DNA from 2 places in the Streptomyces sp. NPDC051636 genome. Region 2 is predicted to be linked to the other one. Evidence: riboswitches for the same ligand, from Rfam matches in the RefSeq annotation. Region 2 holds a riboswitch; the other holds the start of a gene.

Region 1 (3,402 bases), on a different contig from region 2:
CGTTGGCGTACTCGGCGCCGAACAGCTCCTTGACCCGGTCGATGGCGATCTGCTCGGCGACGTCGACGTGCTCGCAGCCGCCGTAGTAGCGGCGGCCCGGGTAGCCCTCGGCGTACTTGTTGGTCAGGACCGAGCCCTGCGCCTCCATGACCGCGAGCGGAGCGAAGTTCTCCGAGGCGATCATCTCGAGGGTGGACTGCTGGCGGTCGAGCTCCGCGTCGACCGCGGCGGCGATCTCCGGGTCCAGCTCGTGCAGGGACGTGTTCAGGACAGTCATACGGCTACGACTCCTCAGCCGGCGGTGTGGGCGACGTACTCGTCGGCGGAGAGCAGGTCGGCCGGCTCCTCCGTGACGCGGACCTTGAACAGCCAGCCGCCCTCGAAGGGGGCGGAGTTCACCAGCGACGGGTCGTTGACCACGTCCTCGTTGATCTCGGTGACCTCACCGCTGACCGGCGAGTACAGGTCGGACACCGACTTGGTCGACTCCAGCTCTCCGCAGGTCTCACCCGCGGTCACCGTGGAGCCGACCTCGGGGAGCTGGGCGTAGACGACGTCGCCGAGCGCGTTCGCCGCGAACTCGGTGATGCCGACCGTCGCCACGCCGTCCTCGGCGGCCGACAGCCACTCGTGCTCCTTGCTGTAGCGCAGCTGCTGGGGGTTGCTCATGGCCTGAATTCTCCTGTACGCGGGGGAGTGCTGGTGAATGGGGGACTGCTGCAAACACATGTGAGCAGCCGAAATGTGCGCAGGGTCACGCTCGGAGGCCGGGTACCCGCGCCCAGTGTCTACTTCTGGCGCTTGTAGAACGGCAGAGCCACGACTTCGTAGGGTTCGTGGCTGCCCCGGATGTCCACGCCGACGCCCGGCGTGCCCGGCGCCGAGTGCGCCGCGTCGACGTAGGCCATGGCGATGGGCTTGCCCAGCGTGGGGGAGGGCGCGCCGGAGGTGACCTCGCCGATCACCTCGCCGCCGGCGACGACCGCGTACCCGGCGCGCGGGACCCGGCGGCCCTCGGCGACCAGGCCGACCAGGACGCGCGGCGGGTTCTGCCCGGCACGCTCGGCGGCCTGCACAAGAGCCGCACGCCCGACGAAGTCGCCCTCCTTGTCGAACTTGACCACGCGGCCGAGCCCGGCGTCGAAGGGGGTCAGGGAGGTGTTCAGCTCGTGCCCGTACAGCGGCATGCCCGCCTCCAGGCGCAGCGTGTCCCGGCAGGACAGGCCGCAGGGCACCAGGCCGTCGCCCTCGCCCGCCTTGCTCAGCGCCTGCCACAGTTCGACGGCGTGCTCGGGCCTGACGAAGAGTTCGAAGCCGTCCTCGCCGGTGTAGCCGGTGCGTGCGATGAGCGCCGGGACGCCGGCGACGGTGCCGGGCAGCCCGGCGTAGTACTTCAGGCCGTCGAGGTCGGCGTCGGTGAGGGACTTCAGGATGCCGGGGGACCGAGGACCCTGGACGGCGATCAGCGCGTAGGCGTCCCGGTCGTCGCGCACCTCGGCGTCGAAGCCGGACGACCGCTCGGTCAGCGCGTCCAGCACCACCTGGGCGTTGGAGGCGTTGGCCACGACCATGTAGTGAGAAGACCCGGCCTCGGTCTCGGCCAGCCGGTAGACGATCAGGTCGTCCAGGATGCCGCCGTCGGCCTGGCAGATCATGGTGTAGCGGGCGCGACCCACCTTGAGGCTCCCCAGGTTCCCGACCAGGGCGTGGTCGAGCAGGGCGGCCGCCTGCGGGCCGGTCACGGTGATCTCGCCCATGTGGGAGAGGTCGAAGAGCCCGGCCCTGGTGCGCACGGCCAGGTGCTCGTCGCGCTCGGAGCCGTAGCGCAGCGGCATGTCCCAGCCGGCGAAGTCGGTCATCGTCGCCCCCAGCGCGCGATGCAGGGCATCCAGCGCGGTGCGACGCTTCTCAAAGGGTTCGGTACTGCTCATCGGACGGTCGTCTCCCAAGGCATGACGGGCGAGGTCGTTCCTCCCCATCTGTCATCGGAACCTGAGAGGTTCGCCGTGATCCGCCCGGAGGGGGCCACGGCTTGCACCTTGGGTGGAGCCGCTGTCGCAGCGGCCCGCTTTTCAGATGTGCCTCGCCCGCGCGGTAACGGGGCCTGAGAGATTCAAGGGAGGGACTTGCTCCTTCGGCGCCCCGGCGAAGTTGCTGCCTGGGGACTCTCCCGCGCGGATTCAAACGGCCGGTATGCAGTTGCGGGCACATCATTGCATGCCCGGTCCACGCTCAACAGGGCGAGCGAGTTGTAACCGGGCTGTGGCACTACGCGCACGGAATCGGGAGACACCTGCATTACCTTCTCTTTACATTCGGTGGGGAGAACCTTTCCTGACCACAGGGAGGACGATCACGGTGAACAGGACCACGGCCTGTGCGACGACCACGGGCCTCGCGCTGCCCGAGCAGCCCGCGGCCCCGGCCCGCGAGCACGGCGCGGAACGCCCGGCACCGGTCGTCCGCGACCTGCGCGAGCGCGCGGGCCGCAGCCCGCGCGGCCTGCTCTTCGGCCCCCGGGACCTGGTCGTGGTCACCGGCCTGCCCGGCAGCGGCAAGTCGACCCTGATGCACCGCGCGGCCAAGGGCACCCGCATCGACTCCCAGGACGCCCGCGACCGCTGGGAGCGCCGCATGCCCCGCTTCCTGCCCTACGCGGTGTACCGCCCGCTGGTCCGCCTCGCCCACTACGCCGGACTGCGTCACGCCCTGCGCACCGGTGAGGGCGTCGTCGTGCACGACTGCGGTACGCAGGCCTGGGTGCGCGGCTGGCTGGCCCGCGAGGCCCGCCGCCGGGGCGGCACCCTCCACCTGCTGCTGCTCGACGTCCCGCCCGCCACGGCCCGCGAGGGCCAGCGCGAGCGCGGCCGGGGCGTCTCCCGGTACGCCTTCCTGCGCCACCGAAGGGCGGCCGCCAGGCTGCTCGGTGAGGTGGAGCGGGGCGAGCTGCCCCAGGGCTGCGGCTCGGCGGTGCTGCTGGACCGGGACGCGGCCGACGCGCTGCGCCGGATCGGCTTCGCGGGCTGAGCGGCCCGGAGCCACCGGATCCGGGCACGCACAGGCACCCGCTAGCCTTTCAGCCACAACATTTGGTCCCAGCAGGCGGTAGGCAGATGGACTTCCCGGCGGACTTTTCCGCGGACTTCCCGGCACAGGCGCACCCCCACCCGCACGGCGGATGGCCCGGCAACGAACTGGAGGAGGTGCTGTCGGCGTCGCTCGGCATCCCCTCGGCCGGCGGCCGGATCATCGAGGTGCTGGGCCGAAGCTTCCTGTGGATCCCGCTGCCCAACGGCGGCGGCCCGCACAGCGGCCCGCTCGACCTGCCGACGATGGAGATCGACGGTCAGGCGTTCGTCCCGGTGTTCAGCTCCGAGGAGCAGTTCCGCCAGGTCGTCGGCT
Region 2 (3,402 bases):
AGGCCGGGTTGTCGGGGCGGACCATCGTGCTCAAGGTGCGGCGGTACGACTTCTCCACGCTGACCCGGTCCGAGACGCTCCGTGGGCCCACGGACGATCCGGCGGTGGTGCGGGAGGCGGCGGCCCGGCTGCTGGATTCCGTCGACACGACCGGTGGCGTGCGGCTCCTCGGAGTGGGCGTCTCGGGGCTGGCCGACTACACGCAGGAGGACCTGTTCGCGCAGGCGGCGGGCGAGCTGGCCGAAGCGGAGGCGGAGGAGGCGGTGGCCGCGCCCGTCGAGGAACAGCCCGCGGTGACCGAACGGCGCTGGCCCGCGGGACACGATGTGCGACACACCGAGTTCGGGCACGGCTGGGTACAGGGCAGCGGCCTCGGGCGGGTCACCGTGCGCTTCGAGACACCCGACTCGGAGCCCGGCCGGGTACGGACGTTCCGGGTCGACGACCCGGAGCTGGCACCGGCCGATCCGCTGCCGTTGGTTTCCGGGGGCGGGGAGGAGGGGGCGGGGAGCGCCTGGGGGAGGGTGGATGAATCCTTAGGGGCGTGAGGGCGGCCCTGAGGGAAGGGGCGGGCGGACGCGGGGCAGGTGTGATCTGGCTCGGGGTGGTGTCGAGGGGTGGGGGTGGTGTCGAGGGGTGGGTGGAGCGGGCGGGGCGGTGCGGGGCCGTTCCGCGTCGGCGCGGAACCGCCGGGAAGCGGTGCGGAGGGGTGGGGTGGTGCGGAGCGGTCCGGTGTCGGGCGGGTCGGCCAGGAAGCGGTGCGGAGAAATCTGGCGGCGGTGCAGAGGGACTGGAACGGCACATGGCGCGCAGGGGCGGAAAGGAAAGCGGTGCCGTGGAGCCCAGGGGTGGCCCGGTGGGGGCTGAGGCTGGTGCGGACCTGCGGACCTGCGGACCTGCGGACCTGCGGACCTGCGGACCTGCGGACCTGCGGACCTGCGGACCTGCGGACCTGCGGCGCGTCGGCGCGGAGGGGCATGGAGGGGCGGGCAGAACTCCGGCGGTGGCGCGGAGGGGGCCGATATATGGCCCCCGGCGGTCCCTGCACGCGTGCGGCGCGGTCGGACAAGATCCGGAGGTGGTCTGGTCGGGCTCGGCGGTGATACGGAGTGGTCCCGCGTCGCTGCGGGCGGCTAGGCAGTCGGTGCGGAAAGGGCAGGGCGGTGCGGACAGGCCCGTGGGTGGTGCGAAGGGATCCCGAGGCGGTGCGGAAAGAGCCGGGGTGGTGCGGACGGGCTTCGGGGCCGCTCGGAGGGATCCGGGGCCGGTGCGGAGAGGATCGGGGCCGAGAGGATCGGGGCCGAGAGGATCGGGGCCGAGAGGGACAGACCTGTTGGGGTGGAGACGTCCGGACGGGGTGCGGGCAGGCCCAGAAGCGGTGCGGATGAAGTCAGCGGCACTGCTGATGATGCAGAGGCCGGCGAGGGTCGGTAGCCGTGTGATGCCCGGAGGGCGCCGCCGGGGAGGGGGACCAGTGATCCCGGCGGTAGGGGGTCGGTGCCGGTGGTGGCCCCGTGGCCGCCCTCTGCTGTCTCGCCCGCTACGTCGGGCCCGCCGTCTCGTCCGTGCCCGCCAGGTTGCCGAAGTCGTGGTCCGGGAGCGAGGGTGCCGGGGCCGCGTCGAGGCCGTAGTGGTGGTAGAGCTGGAGTTCCTGTTCGGGAGAGAGATGGCGGCCGACGCCGAAGTCGGGCGCGTCCTTGATGAGGGACCGGTCGAAGGGGACCTGGAGGGCGTCGTCGATCAGCTCGCTGGGCTCCAGCGGGACGAAGGCGTCCCGGGAGAACAGGCCGGTCCGTATGGCCGCCCACTCCGGCTCGCCGGTCGCGTCGTCGAGGTAGACCTCGTCGATGGTGCCGATCTTGTCGCCATTGCGGTCGAACGCCTTGCGGCCGATCAGATGGCGAGGATCGATGTCGGTTCGCACGGTCCCTCCTCTTGGTCGCAACTCATCCGTAAGCACTACAAAAGAGCACATTCACCCAGGCGGCCACTCGAAGGATCGGGCGTTGACCTCGCTGGTACGCTGGCAAGCGGCTGCTGACCCCGTGCGGGAGAGTCCTCCGGACACCATCGGAGGCGCCGAAGGAGCAAATCCTCCCCGGAATCTCTCAGGCCCACGTACCGCACGGACGAGGTCACTCTGGAAAGCAGGGCGGGTGTCTCGACGGCTTCCGCTCTCACCGACGGTGAAAGCCGGGGCCTTCGGGTGACCCGGTGAAGCTCTCAGGTTGAGATGACAGAGGGGGAGGCCGTCGGGGTACCCGCGCCGGGGTGCCCCTCGAAGGTCGCGTCAGACCAGGAGGCCTCCGCAATGACCGCCCACCGCACTCCGCTCTCCGAGCTCGAACAGGGCATCCCCTTCGAGCAGCGCCACATCGGGCCCGACCAGGAGGCGCGGGCCAAGATGCTCGCGCAGGTCGGCTACGGCTCCCTCGACGAGCTGACCGCCGCCGCGGTGCCGGATGTGATCAAGAACGCCGACGCCCTGGACCTGCCGGGTGCCCGTACCGAGGCCGAAGTGATTGCCGAGCTGCGTTCGCTCGCCGATCGCAACCAGGTCCTCGACTCGATGATCGGGCTCGGCTACTACGGGACCTTCACGCCGCCCGTCATCCTGCGCAACGTCATGGAGAACCCGGCCTGGTACACCGCCTATACGCCGTACCAACCGGAGATCTCCCAGGGCCGGCTCGAGGCCCTGCTGAACTTCCAGACCATGGTCGCCGAGCTCACCGGACTGCCGACCTCCGGCGCCTCGCTGCTCGACGAGGGCACGGCCGCGGCCGAGGCGATGGCGCTGTCCCGGCGCATGGGCAGGAACAAGAAGGGCCTGTTCCTGGTCGACGCGGACGCGCTGCCGCAGACCATCGCCGTGATCCGGACCCGCGCCGAACCGACCGGCGTGGAGGTCGTGGTCGCCGACCTCAGCGAGGGCATCCCGGCCGAGGTCGCCGAGCGTGAGATCAACGGCGTGCTGATCCAGTACCCGGGCGCCTCCGGGGCCGTACGCGACATCAAGCCGGTCATCGACCGGGCGCACGAGCTCGGCGCGCTCGTCACCGTCGCCGCCGACCTGCTGGCGCTGACCCTGCTGACCTCGCCGGGTGAGCTCGGCGCGGACATCGCGGTAGGCACGACCCAGCGCTTCGGCGTCCCGATGGGCTTCGGCGGGCCGCACGCCGGCTACATGGCGGTGCACGAGAAGTTCGCGCGCAGCCTGCCCGGACGCCTCGTCGGCGTCTCCGTCGACGCCGACGGGAACAAGGCCTACCGCCTCGCGCTGCAGACCCGCGAGCAGCACATCCGCCGCGAGAAGGCCACCAGCAACATCTGCACCGCGCAGGTGCTGCTCGCCGTCATGGCCGGGATGTACGCCGTCTACCACGGGCCCGAGGGCCTGAA

The links. Region 2 has a riboswitch for glycine ahead of gcvP (aminomethyl-transferring glycine dehydrogenase). Riboswitches for the same ligand answer to the same signal wherever they lie in the genome.
Region 1: linked by a shared signal. The riboswitch ahead of gcvT (glycine cleavage system aminomethyltransferase GcvT) and the one ahead of gcvP (aminomethyl-transferring glycine dehydrogenase) in region 2 are both predicted to bind glycine.

What each region holds. Positions count from the first base shown of each region.
Region 1 is NZ_JBITDA010000006.1:304,822-308,223, reverse strand. It holds gene glyA (serine hydroxymethyltransferase) at 1-277, opposite strand, end outside; gene gcvH (glycine cleavage system protein GcvH) at 292-669, opposite strand; gene gcvT (glycine cleavage system aminomethyltransferase GcvT) at 789-1,931, opposite strand; glycine riboswitch at 2,083-2,183, opposite strand; gene ACIBBH_RS14860 (AAA family ATPase) at 2,353-3,027, shown strand; gene ACIBBH_RS14855 (enhanced serine sensitivity protein SseB) at 3,114-3,402, shown strand, end outside.
Region 2 is NZ_JBITDA010000015.1:176,953-180,354, reverse strand. It holds gene ACIBBH_RS25540 (DNA polymerase IV) at 1-548, shown strand, start outside; gene ACIBBH_RS25535 (PRC-barrel domain-containing protein) at 1,541-1,924, opposite strand; glycine riboswitch at 2,039-2,134, shown strand; gene gcvP (aminomethyl-transferring glycine dehydrogenase) at 2,312-3,402, shown strand, end outside.